Regions from separate parts of the Candidatus Chlorohelix sp. genome, predicted to be linked through region 2. Evidence: riboswitches for the same ligand, from Rfam matches in the RefSeq annotation. Region 2 holds a riboswitch; the other holds the start of a gene.
What was found. Region 2 has a riboswitch for cobalamin ahead of cobT (nicotinate-nucleotide--dimethylbenzimidazole phosphoribosyltransferase). Riboswitches for the same ligand answer to the same signal wherever they lie in the genome.
Positions count from the first base shown of each region.

Region 1: it holds a riboswitch for cobalamin, as region 2 does, so the genes downstream of both, WCK19_RS11530 (ABC transporter substrate-binding protein) here and cobT (nicotinate-nucleotide--dimethylbenzimidazole phosphoribosyltransferase) in region 2, are expected to answer to the same signal.

Region 1 is NZ_JBAXHI010000023.1:31,407-38,141, forward strand. It holds gene WCK19_RS11510 (hypothetical protein) at 1-51, opposite strand, end outside; gene WCK19_RS11515 (slipin family protein) at 181-1,062, opposite strand; gene WCK19_RS11520 (hypothetical protein) at 1,118-2,773, opposite strand; gene WCK19_RS11525 (deoxyribonuclease IV) at 2,779-3,663, opposite strand; gene WCK19_RS11530 (ABC transporter substrate-binding protein) at 3,792-4,784, opposite strand; cobalamin riboswitch at 5,002-5,143, opposite strand; gene WCK19_RS11535 (hypothetical protein) at 5,217-5,654, opposite strand; gene holA (DNA polymerase III subunit delta) at 5,968-6,735, shown strand, end outside.
Region 2 is NZ_JBAXHI010000007.1:103,265-109,999, forward strand. It holds gene WCK19_RS05420 (ABC transporter ATP-binding protein) at 1-249, opposite strand, end outside; gene WCK19_RS05425 (FtsX-like permease family protein) at 296-2,923, opposite strand; gene WCK19_RS05430 (biotin transporter BioY) at 3,257-3,871, opposite strand; gene cobT (nicotinate-nucleotide--dimethylbenzimidazole phosphoribosyltransferase) at 3,896-4,987, opposite strand; cobalamin riboswitch at 5,204-5,361, opposite strand; gene WCK19_RS05440 (hypothetical protein) at 5,449-6,402, opposite strand; gene WCK19_RS05445 (hypothetical protein) at 6,529-6,735, opposite strand, start outside.

The DNA of each region.
Region 1 (6,735 bases), on a different contig from region 2:
TTGTGGCTTGATTTTAGGTTTGCGATTGCCTTTTTCTACATTTGCCGACACTGTTTTTAAACTCATGCTTTTATTAAGCTAATGAAACTCAGTTTTATGCACATTGTTATACTATTTCTGGTAAACCGTGTAGCTGTGTACATTTTATCTTCCAGCCGTGCACCCGTCAATGTGCCTACACTATTCTCTTATTTCACCGTCAGGTAAGCTTTCTTTACCGCGCTTACGCGCCTGCCGTTGTGTTGAAGAAGTAGCCTCGTTGGTGCCTCGCTTCTCAGTATCTGGTTTACTTGCAGAAGAGTCGCTTGAATCAAATTTTGAGCTTAGAAAACCCATCAACTCAATCGGAAGCGGGAAAATAATAGTTGAATTCTTCTCGACCGAGATTTCACTAAGGGTTTGCAAATAACGCAATTGGATGGCTTGCTTTTCCTGTCCCATTATATGGGCAGCTTGCGCCAATTTTTCACTTGCCATCAATTCGCCCTCTGCGCTAATTATTTTCGCCCGTTTCTCACGCTCGGCTTCTGCTTGTCGTGCCATTGCCCGTTGCATAGACTGTGGTAATTCTACATCTTTTACTTCAACACTAGAAACCTTTATGCCCCATGGTTCGGTTTGCGAGTCGATTATCTGTTGCAAAGACTCATTAATTTTATCACGGCGGGAGAGCAAATCATCCAAATCTGACTGCCCGATTACGCTGCGGAGAGTGGTTTGAGAAATTTGCAGAGTCGCTCGGATAAAATCTATGACATTTACCACCGATTTAGTAGGGTCTGCTACCCGGAAATACAATACCGCATTTACTTTAACCGATACGTTATCACGTGTGATAGTTTCCTGAGTAGGGACTTCCATTGTTACTGTGCGTAAATCTACCTTAACATAGCGATCAATTCCGAAAGGTATTATAAAGAACCAACCCGGTCCTTTTACGCCAAGCAAACGTCCTAACCGGAAAATAACGCCCCTCTCGTACTCCTGAACAATTTTTAGGGAACTGAAAAAGATTGAAATAGCGACTATCAAAATTACCAGAAGGATAAGCGGAGTTTCCATTATAACCTTAAGCTCCTATAATTCATTTTAGTAAGCAGAGTACAAAACCACTATTTTACAAATACTTGATTACCAGATTTCGGAAGGGTAATTTAATTGTTTGTAATCTTTTCTTATCTTCAGGGTCAAAACCACCCAACATTTTGAAAACCGCCACAAATGTTATCATTCCTGCCGCTACAACCCCAAATGTTACAAACCAGTTTACCGGAAGCAGTAAGACTATTATTTGTAAAGGGAAAGCAAAAGCAAGGCTGGCTTTTAGCACTTTCATGAAAAAACCTGCCGGGTAACGTAACCCAAACTGGCGTTTCACTATATACATTTGGATTGCTCTTGATATTACTGCCAACCCTCCCATAACCAATACCGCTACGATTGCACCTAATTTAAAGAGCGCAACTAGCACAAGTAACGGACCCGTAAAGTATGGCAATAGCTGAGTAAATATTACAATCCTATATTTTTCATATACCATCAATACAATAGATGGTATCGCCAGCAAGGATTCCCCAAAGGTCATAATTACGGTAATTATCACCGACCAAGTAGCAGGAGTAAGCATATCAGGTGTTAGCACTGCCTCGCCACTCTGACGCAGCATTAATAATTGTAGCAGGTTACGCGCCAATACAATAAACCCTAACGCGCTTGGCACCAGTAAGAAAATCTGTATTCTTGTCAGGGTGGCATAAGCTACCTGAAGGTCTTTATGCCGTTCTTCCGCATAAATTGAAGAGAACAGGGGCATTTGCACCCCATTTAAAGGAGTCATTAGGTTTTTAAGCAACGTTCTTATAAAAGTATAAGCGATACGAACAATTGTAGCAGCTACCGCTTCGCGGAAATATACCAATACCACTACGGCAAAAGAGTAATCCGAAAGTGAGTAGGATACATTCAGGAAGTACATAAGGGTTGAATACTTTATAAAACGCCAGCGCAGCTTAACCTTTTCAGCAAGATTCTGTTCCTCGCTAATGCCTCCTCCGCTTACAACACTTTTCTTACCAATCTCTCGTGCCTCCTGAGAAGCAGTCCACGCTTGCCATGTAGCAATTACCACACTTACAATAGTAGTTAATAGCAACGCGACTATAACCCCAAATACTTCCCATTTGAATACTAGGATGAAGATAAGTGTCAGTGAAGTATTGACAATAGTAACAGTTATGTCAAGTATATTGGTAACTTTTTGTTTGAAAAAGCTATATAGAATCTGAGTAGCTATATCATAAAATGCGCCCAGCACCAGTAGCAACAAGATAAGCGAAAGATAGACTCTGGCATATTGGGTTAAATCCAGCCAGTGTGTCACCGTATCGGCGAATATCCCAAAAAAGAGGCTTAAAACCGCAAGAATTGCCAGTTTTATTATGATTATATTAAAGATAAAGCGGCGCAGGTAAGTTCTGCCAAATTTGACCTCAATTTCGCTCACAAAACGAGGCAACGCCCTTTCAATACCCAAATCGGTCAGGACTCCGAGCAACGCAAGCGAACCGCTAATTGCCGCCAAGTTTATATACGCGCCTCTGCTAAAATCCTTAATAATTACCAAAGAGACAACCAGCCCAAGCAGCGCTTTAGCTGGAAGAAAAATTATATTCCAGAAAAGCGCCCAACCAGCCCTTTTTTGCAATGATGGCGGTTTTTGAGTTTTAGAGGATGCAGTTTTTTGCTCAAACGGTTCTTTAAGGTCTGTTTGCATATTATTCAGGCTGCTTCTATCAAGCTGTGCAAGCAGGCGAGGTTTTGAATATCTTCCAGCCCTTCCGCTCCTTTGGGGGTTTCTAGTACCTTTGGAATTTCGGTTAGACGCGCATCATTCATTATAAAGCGAAAGGGTTCTAGCCCCATTGCCCCCTGCCCGATATGCTCATGACGGTCAACCCGACTGCCCAGACCTTTTTTGCTATCGTTCATATGGAAGGCTTTTAACTTTTCTAAGCCTATATAGCGTTGAAATTGCGCCATTGTGGCTTCATAACCCTCTGGAGTTGTCAGGTCGTAGCCGGAGGCAAAAACGTGGCAAGTATCGAAGCACACCCCAACGCGCTCAGGTCTTTTGAGCTTTTCAAAAATAGCTCCCCAATGCTCGAAACGATAGCCTATTGCCGAACCTTGTCCGGCGGTGGTTTCAAGCAAAACCGTAACCTGTTCAATTCCGGGAATACCGGATTCATCGAATTCATCTATTACCCGATTGAGGGCATCTGCCACACGTTGCAGCGCGAATTCTTCTCCGCTACCGATATGCGAACCAGCATGTGTAACCAGATACGGAATCTCTAGGATTGAACAACGCTGCATCTCATCTTTAAAGGCATTCAGCGATTTTTCCCAGCCTTCTTCCTGTGGGGATGCAAGGTTAATCAGATAGCTATCATGGCTTAAAATCGTCCCAACCTGACTGGTACTGCGAGCTTTTTGCCACAATTCAACCTCCGCCTCATTCAAAGGGCGGGATTGCCATTGTCGTTCATTTCTGGTGAAAATCTGCATGGCGCTGCAACCAACTTTTGCCGCTCTTTCAAAGGCAAGGTGCAGACCGCCCGCCACCGACATATGCGCCCCTATTAGCACGCTGAATCCTTTCAAGTTTTTATATGAACATCCTCATTATAGCATAGCCAATTCTGAACAGTTTGCTTTTAAAATGAGACCGCCACTAGAGTAAGTAAGACAAATACTCCAATGGCGGTTAGGTAAATGCTATGAGTTAATAGTTATTTGAAAAGGTCTGGATAAAGGGCAAGCGCAATCTGTTCCACACCCTCAGCAGCGCGAGGACCGGGGCGGTTGGTAAGGTCGGCGATTACAGTCCGAATATTCTTGTTTTTTACCGCCGTAAGTTTATCCCATCCGGCGCGAGCGGAAACAGCGCTAATTGCAGCAGCATCATCTTTCACGAATCCGCCATCGCCAGAACTAAGAATAATAACCTGTGGGTCGGCAGCAATTATGGCTTCATTTGTCAATTGAGGATATGGGTTAGTCCCGGCTGGCGCAATATTTAGCCCACCCGCTTTTTCAATCATATCGTTCAGGAATGAGCCGGATGCAACCGTATAAAGGTCTCCAAGGTCAAAGAAAACGCTTGCCTTTTTGCTGGCATTTTTGACTTTGGCAGCTACAGTATCAAGGCGATTCTGGAAATTCTTTGCCTCAGCCGCGCCCTTTTCCGGCACTCCGGCAGCTTTACCCACAAGCTTGATATTATCCACCACGCCTAACAAATCCTTTGGAGCAAATACCACCACATTAATGTTTCGTTGCTCAAGAGTCGGCACTACTGTTTTAAGATGAAGGCTAGTAGCAAAAACCAAATCGGGGCTAAGGCTGATAACTTTCTCAAGATTAATATCGGAAAAGCTACCGACCTGCTCCTTTTTAGAGGCTTCGGGCGGGAAGTTGGAAAACTGGTCAACACCAACCACGCTATCACCCAATCCCAACGCATATAGTATTTCGGTGCTGCTAGGCGCAAGTGAAACTATTTTCGTGGCAGCTTTAGCAAGCTTAACGGTACGTCCGGCATCGTCTTTCAACTCCAGCGGAAAGATTGCAGCAGTAGCAGCAGCGGTGGTCACAGAGTTTGTGGTTACAACTTTGGTAGTGGCAGTAACAGGAATCGCGGTATTGTCCCCGCAGGCGGCGAATAACACCGATAGAAGTAACAAAACAGTGCCAAACCAGCGGGGCAAATGGGATTTTTTCAAGTCTCTTCCTCTTTCTAGCTCTTGGCGTATTACACGCCCGGTTCAAACATCCAGAACTCATTGCCCTGAAAAAAGAGGAGATGCTGCCTAGCAACAACACTTGCCGGAATTAAAAAAGCCCTGCAAATGTTGCGCGGGGCTTGAAGAATGATTCTGAGTTTACTTCTATAATAATAAATAGAAATATCACCCGTGCGTCCTCTCTCTCGAAGGCGTTCGCAACGGCACGATTAAGGACAGGCATTCTGGCTTTCGGTATGAACCGATTTACAGTAGCGGGACTGCGCCGGAATTTCACCGGACTTTCCCTGTGTCAATCTTCTGCTTGGCGGATTTGCACCGCGCCCCTTTTACTTAAAAGGCGAGAAGATATTCCCTAATTGTATCTATATGCAATTTTAAATGAGCGTTCAGAAAACTTGACTAATAATATCACCGGGCTTTGGCGCTGTCAAACGGAAATTGCAAGACACCCCACACTGCGCCGCTGACTATTCCCATACATACTAACGCCAATGCCAACGCCCAGAATTCAGGGCTAAACCATAGCAAAAAGCCTTCCCACCCACGCGCCAACACGGTAAGCAATAAACTCTCACCTAATGCGCCCAAAGCAACATAAATTGCTGACATTCGTATTCTGCCAAAACCTTTTGTGCTTCGTAACCTGTGCAAACTTAGAATTGCGACCACCGCGCCCCAATATATAGAGGTAAAGGGTAAAAACCCTACTTCTGGCGGGTAACTGCGCCCCTCTTTAGCAGGAAGGCTTTCAACTAGCGTTTGAGCAAGAACAAGCGCGGGCAAGTAAAGTAAAGCTGCGCCACCCATAGTCAAGCTGAAAATTGAAAATAATTGTTTCCCGTTCATCAATATCAAACCTCTACCGACAGATTTTGCCCTATTTCCAGTGGTATTGCAAATTCCTATTTTATAATGATTGCAAAGCCATTTTCAAGGCGCTATAATACTTATAGCCCTATTGAATACGTGATGCCAGTAATGTTTCAACTTCAACATCAACGATTTAGGGAGTCGATTTTACAGGCTGTATGTCTGCGCTAGTTGGATAAACTTGGGCGCGTTAGGCTGAAAACCAGTAATAGACACCCACCTTGCAAAAGCAGGGGTCGGAAACATGAGGCACACGTTCCAGTAGGGCATTAATTTTCCCCATTTAACTATGATATATTTATTCTACGGCGAAGATACTTTCAGCCTTCAGAAAAAAATTGATACACTCCGCAAAGAAACCTTGCCATTAGAAGCATGGGATTTTAGTTTCTCCCGCTTTGATGCCTCCCACAATAGCTTTAATCTGGATGAGTTGATAAATACTGCCGAATCTTACCCTTTTATGAGCGAAAAACGCTTGGTTGTGGTATCTGATTTACTTGCCAAATTCGGCAAAAGTAGCGAACCAAAAGTGCCAAAACCAACCTCACGGGGCAAAAAAAAATCAGAGCAAGTTGCCAACACTGCGTTAACACCAAAAGAACGGTTCGTCAATTTTTTGGGAAATATGCCCGAAACTACCGTGCTGGTGATAGTCGAAAGGAAAATCGGTAAGACCGATGAGATTTTCAAAGAGATTGAGAAACTGGTAACACCTGTAGAGTGCATGCCGCCTATCGGATTAAATCTGGAAAAATGGATTAACGAACATGCCAAAGCGGACAAAATAAAAATACATCCGGCTGCGGTAACTTTGCTCGCGCAATATATGGGTAACGACCTTTGTCGAATTGACAACGAACTTCAGAAACTGGCAGCTTACGCCGGAGAAAGCCAAACTGTCACCGCCGAAATGATAGAAAAACTGAGCGTGGCTACGACTGATACTCCGGTTTACAAGCTCACCGAAGCGTTAGGAAAGAAGAATCTGAAGGATGCGCTCACCCAGTTGAACCGAATGCGGAGCGAAACTACCTTGCCGCGGGTTGATTTCACA
Region 2 (6,735 bases):
CTCACCGGAAGTTGGCACATCTAACCCGCCAATAATACCAAGCATAGTGGTTTTGCCTGAGCCGCTCGCGCCGACTATTGCCACCATCTCCCCCTGTTTTACCTGAAAGTTTGCCTCATGCAGAATGGTAAGATTTTGGTCGCGGCTCAAGCGTACAGTTTTAGTAATGTTGCGGCATTCTACAATGGTAGCACCCAACCCATTAGTGGGCATTTGTGCCACCTGTTTATTTATCTCTAAATTACTCATGTGTTAAAGATTACTCCCTTCTATCTTCCTATAACTTGAATGCTAATTATTCGTAACGCAACACTACCATTGGTTTTTCTTGCGCGGCGCCCCAAGCGGAGGCAATTGTCGCCGATACTGCCAGAACCAACGCTAAACCAATCATTCCAAAGGTAATGAAGGGTGAAATATCCAGCACTGCCGGGTTGTCTGCCGTACCAAACAATTGCACCACAAATATTGCAAGCGTGGTTGACAATATAATCCCAAATAACCCACCCAGAAAGCCCACGATGATACTTTCCAAGTTGATGATAGCTAAAACCCGATTGTTATCTGCGCCGATGCTTTTCATTACGCCCATCTCGGTTCGGCGATCTAGCACTGCTAACGCCACATTGTTAGCAATTAGCACTGCTCCGGCAATCAAGCACAGAAACGCCAGCAATACCGGGAAAGCGGTAAAGTTATCCAGCAACTGATTAAATATATTGGTAATGAAGGATAAATTGGTGACATTTGCGCCGGGGAAAGTAGTCTGAAAATACTTTTCTGCCTGGTCAACCTTCCCCTGCGAAATGGTAAGCGCGTACTGGAATTGGTGCGCTGGTAGCTGTCCCACTCGGTTATAAGTAGTTACGGCAGAGCCAATGTTAACCAAAAAGCTCTTATTTTCAAATATACCGGTAATCGTAAGGCTAAGTTCTTTGCCGCTGAAATCTTTATACACCAGTTTGTCACCGATTTTCAGGTTAAAGGCATCCTGAACTTGGTTAGAAATGGTTACTTCATCGTCTTTTTCATAGAGCTTGCCCTCTTTTAATTTAGCCAGTCCCAGTAAATCTTGGGTACTCATCCCGCCGATTAGTGACATATCGGGAACGCCGATATTGAAAGGATTACCCTGCTGCTGGTTTGAAGTCTCGTCAGCAGCATCCTTTTTAACCTTAGCGGCAATTAGCTCATCTGCGGAAGTGTTGCCCCCACTTGTCCATTGCACTTTTGCATAGGTGAAAACAAGCTGTTTCTCCAGACCCGGAACTTGCTTATTCTCGATACTTTTTTGAATTGCTTGACTCTGATTATCGTTAGTTACCTGAACCTGAAGGCTATAGCCAAAGCTCTTTTCCAGCGTTGCTTTAATGGTATCTTTCAGGCTACCCGCTAATATCAGCACGAACGACATCGCGAAAATGCCGACCAACATAACCAACACTGTAATTGCGCTCTTGGCACGATTACGGCTCAGGTTGCGCCTCGCCATTTTATAATTTAAGCCGAATGGCAAAGGGAGTTTGCCAACCACCCACAATATGCCAGAAAATATCAGTATCAGAATGGCACAACTTACCAGCGTACCAAATGCCATCAGTACGCCTTGCAGCAGTTCTCCTTTGAGAATAACGCCTGCCATTAAGCCCATTACAACTGTCATCACCAGAATGATGCCAATAGTAGCCCAAATTGAAATGCGGGGTAGGGCGTTGGTTTTTTGTCTTAATACCTGAGCGGGTGGTATTTTGCTGGCAGAATAAGCGGGTAATAACCCGAATACAATTGCAGTAATGATGCCAACCAAAAAGCCCATAATTATCGGATTTAAGTAAACCCTGTACTCCAATGAGCGGTTTACAAACCCTTCGGCTGCTCGGCTGGTTATTAACGCTAACAATTCACCCAGAATGATGCCAAAAAAGCTACCGATGAAACCAAGAATCGCCGATTCAATTACAAAGATTTTTACGGTTTGTCCGGCTTCCATTCCAATGGCTTTTATTGTGGCAATTTCTGTGCTACGCCGCCCTACTACCACCAGCATAGTATTTACCACACCCACGCTACCGATTAGCAAACTTATCAACCCGACATAGCTCAACAAGGTGCTTATGCCGTCCGATGCCTGTTTTACCTGATCGTTTATTTCGGCGCTGGTAGTAGCTTTAAAGCGTGGTGAAAGCGCTTTGACCGCGTCACGCGCTTTGTTATCTGCTGCTTCATTGCTTGCAGTTTTCACAAATACAGTGTTGGGCATTACATTTTCTGGGCTAAAGAGCAATTTAGCAGTAGCATTGCTCAAATAATTGTAGCCAAGAAATTCTGCCTGATTGTCCGGGCTTTTTGCTTTACTATTTAGAATACCCACTACTTCGATTTCAGTGGTTAAATCCCCCGTAGCTTTAACCTTATCTCCTACTTTAGCATTGATGCTACTAGCCATTTTGCTGTTAATGACTATCTGAGCGGGTTTTAGTAAAACATCCTTTAAGGATTTACCGGCAGGAGCTTCCAAATCAACTTTACCATAATAAGGATATTTAGTAGGGTCAATAATAAACGAACTATAGAAACTACCAAATTCGCTACTTTTGCTCCCATCCGGTTTGAAAATGGTGATGCCTATACCGTTTCCAATCCAGTAGGTGTAATCAAGGATTGTGCCAGCTTGTTTGAGGGCATCAAATTTGGAAAGCTCTTCTGTGGAGAAAGTATTTTGGCGGTTAGTGACAACCACATCTGCCCCAGCTTGCGCTTTCGCATCTCCAGAAATGGAGTCGCTGATGGCTTGCCCAGTAGTTTGAAGCGCTACGATAGCAGCCACACCCACTGCAATACACAAGATTGCAAAAAATGTGCGCTGTCCACCGCGCCAGATAGAACGCCAAGCATATTTGAAATAAAGGGTTAGTGTTTGCATTAATAGCCTTTCCTGTTTTCAAACCCAACGACATGACGATTAATTCTCCGGCTGAAGCATTTCATCATTGTACTATAAAAAAATTTATAGTTAACCCAATGTACTTTATAGTATAAAACGCTCCTGCTAAAAATTATGCGACGAAAGACCAATTTCATGTTCATTTAACGCGCGTTCTTTGGTTTGACAAAAATACTCGGCAAATTGTTTCAGATGTTCCCAAATGTAAGAGAGATTTTAGTTGACATAATTAAAATGCACATGCTTTTAAAATATAAAAGAGCAAGCATGTTATTAGCTTGCTCTCAAAGAATCTTTAAAGAAGGTTGTACCTTAGCGTTTTTTTACAAGGAACCAAGCTGAAGGCAATACTACTGCTGCTAATACCATCTTTACAGCATCAGCCAGTAAAAACGGTAAAATCGCGCGAGTAAAAGCAAGCTCAACCCCAAAGGTTAGGGAGTACCAAAAACCGCCCATCACCAGAATTATCAGGTTGCCTATCAGCATTGCCAGAAAAGAGGTGGTAAAGCGTTTATCCCAGCCTTTTTCAGCCAGCCAACCTATTATAAAAGCGGAAACAGCGAACCCGAAAAGATACCCCGCCGTAACGCCGGTTAGGGCAGAGAAGCCGGAATTACCGTTGGCAAAAAAGGGCAGACCCAACGCGCCTTCCGCCAAATATAACCCAACTGCGGCAAGCCCACGTTTGCTTCCAAGTATTGCCGCTGCCAGCACTACAATCATGTTTGAAGCCACAAACGGCACTTCACTGATAGGCGGTATATAGAAACGCACCTGTGCTGCTAAGGCTATCAACAGGCTGAAGCCTACTATTAGGCTCGCTTCTCTGACCCATACGAGCCGTCTTGAGGTGGGTATTAAATCTGAGAATGTTACAGGTCGGGCTGTAACTAATTCATTCCCTTTGCTGTTAGGAACTTGCATTTTGTGGTTTCCTTCACTTAGTTGTTATTGAGTGATTTCCAACTTACTTTCAGACTCTGAGACACCTGCTTCATCAAAGGTAGCCATTTCCTCCAGTGTTCTTGTGGCAGCTTCAATCACGCTCATGGCAATTGCCGCCCCAGTACCTTCACCCAAACGCAGGTTAAGATTTAACAAGGGGCTTAACTCCATATGTTCCAGCATTGCCCGGTGACCAATTTCAACCGAGTTATGAGCAGAAATTAGATAGCTACTTACCGGTGGATACCATTCGGTAGCAATCAAGGCGGCAGCGGTACTAATAAAACCGTCTATAACTACAGGTATTTGTGCCGCTGCTGCCCCAAATATCAATCCGGTCAAACCGGCTATTTCAAACCCACCCACTTTTGCTAAAACATCCAGTGGGTCGGATTTATCGGGTCTATTGGTTTCAATAGAGCGTTCGATCACACCTATTTTACGCGATAAACCGGAATCATCCAAACCGGTACCGCGTCCTGTAACCATGCCTACGGGAAGTCCGGTAAACGTAGCTACAATGGCGCTGCTTGGTGTTGTATTACCGATACCCATATCGCCGGTTCCAACCACATCAAGCCCTTTCTCCGCTTCTTGACGGGCTATTTCAATTCCGGCAAGTACCGCTTTTAAGGCTTCGAGCCTAGTCATAGCCTGACCAGTCATCATATTACGAGTGCCATAGCCAATTTTTCGATTTAATAAGCCGGGATGCTCCGGTAAATCGGTGGCTACCCCTAAATCTGCTACTACTACTCTCGCCCCAACCTGACGCGCCAGCACATTAATCGCAGCGCCGCCCCGTAGGAAATTAAACACCATTTGAGGGGTGACTTCAGAAGGATACGCGCTTACGCCTTCACTTACCACGCCATGGTCGCCAGCCATTAATACAATGCACTTCCTATCAACTTTGGGGTGCGGGTTTCCGGTGATACCGGCGAGTTTTACAGTAATTTCTTCGAGTCTTCCAAGACTGCCGGAGGGTTTGGTTAGGCGTTCTTGTCTAGCGCGTACTGCCGCCATTGCCTCTTTATCCATAGGCTTAATAGCGGCTAAAGTTGCTTCAATTTCCCGTTTCAAGCTCTCTTCCATTGTTCAGTTTCCTCTCATTTCAGGTATGCTATCATAAATTATTGATACCTTACAAGAGGAGTACGAGAGTAGGAAATGCTTAAAGCACAATCCAAAATCAACAACAAATCATCCCCTTGTATTTTAAAGTGGGTGGAAGTATTGCTATAAAATTCTGAGGTGGGGATTGAGCTAATTTGAGCCAATTTCTTACTGACGTGCCCTTTCTCGCGAAGGTCAACACGGTCTCTTGAGGGCAGGCGTTCTGGCTTGAGGCAATTAATACCTCTTACAGCAGCGGGACTGCGTCGGAGTTGCACCGATCTTTCCCTGTGTACTCTTTGCTAATATCGAATAAATTAGCGCAAAAAGAGTCCCTCAATCTATTTTTTTAATATAATCAGGTTAAGTCTAACAGTATATCCAAAAATAGTAAGTAATTTGCACTACCATATCAGTGTAGTTGCAGGAAAAGATGGAAATTAAGGCTTTGGCAATCTCACTGTGGTGGAACCACCCACAAACTTGGTACATTTTTTATTATTTGAACGGTGCAAATCTAGGCGAGTTCGTCCAACACTTCTAATCCAGCGTCCGGCAGGTACACAGTCTGCATATGGTATCTTTAGATATTGCCCAAGACACCATAAGGCATTATTATCACTCACGTCATTACTTACTTCATTGGTGGATTCTAAATGAGTAAGAAATTTTGTGATAAAATCTTCAAGCGTTTTTCCTGTTTCCCCCTGATATGCTTGCGCTTGTAATGTGTGCAAGTATTCATTAGGAGAACAACCTACTTCTAATTGTTTTCTGCCTCCTATTGTCTTTCCTAGACCTTGTTGCGGCATAATGGGGGAACTTTCAACTAATCCCACAGACCAACCTGCAACCGCGCAAATCTGCCCATTATTTACTACTTCTAATTTGGTCAGTCCCTTATGGGTGCTTGAATAGGCTTGCGGAAAATATACAAGTTCGTCTGTGTCTAGAGCTTGTTTTAAGGTTTCCCATACCCACACATGTTTTTCTTTATTGACGCGAACAGCTACTAAAGGGTCAGATGGAGAAAGTCTGGTTTGATAAATTTCCCTCGCATGTTTAAGAATAGCTGCTTTTAGTCGGTCAATAAGAAGGGCTGTTGGCATTGCTAGGGGTGTTAATTCTAAATTATCAAACCCTTGTGGAACTTTTCTGGATACAAGTTCTCTATTTTGAGCAAATAGTTCTATAACCTGCTCTTGGGTTGGAATGGGATACTCTTTTCCATCAATTCCAAGCGCCCCAAGATTTTGGGAATTTGGAAGAAGCGTGAGAATACCGGAGCGGTTTAAGGCGTTAACACAACGGACATATTCCCTTTCAACAGGAAATAATTGCTCTGATGGAGGGGAGCTTTTCATGTGCGATGTGTCTATAGATTGCTTTACCATACCCCATATTACCATTTTTTTGTCTAGTACAGAAAATTCTAAATAAAGCGCAAGAATAAGCTGTGGCTGCGACATCGAAAGTGGGCAAAAAAAAACGGCAGGAATACGCCTGCCGCCATCGAATTATTACTTAGGGGTTACTTTGCTTTTCAGTTTTAGCTTCATTGCACGGCTACCCGGAGTTTCATTGCCTATATCAAAGGTAGCGCCAATCTTGCCATCTTTATCGGCGAATGTCACTACTCCGGCAATTTCAATTTCCACTTCGGTTTCGCCGCTTACTCCTGCGCCAACTTGCTCCAATACACTGCTGACAAGCTCGGCGAGACTAAT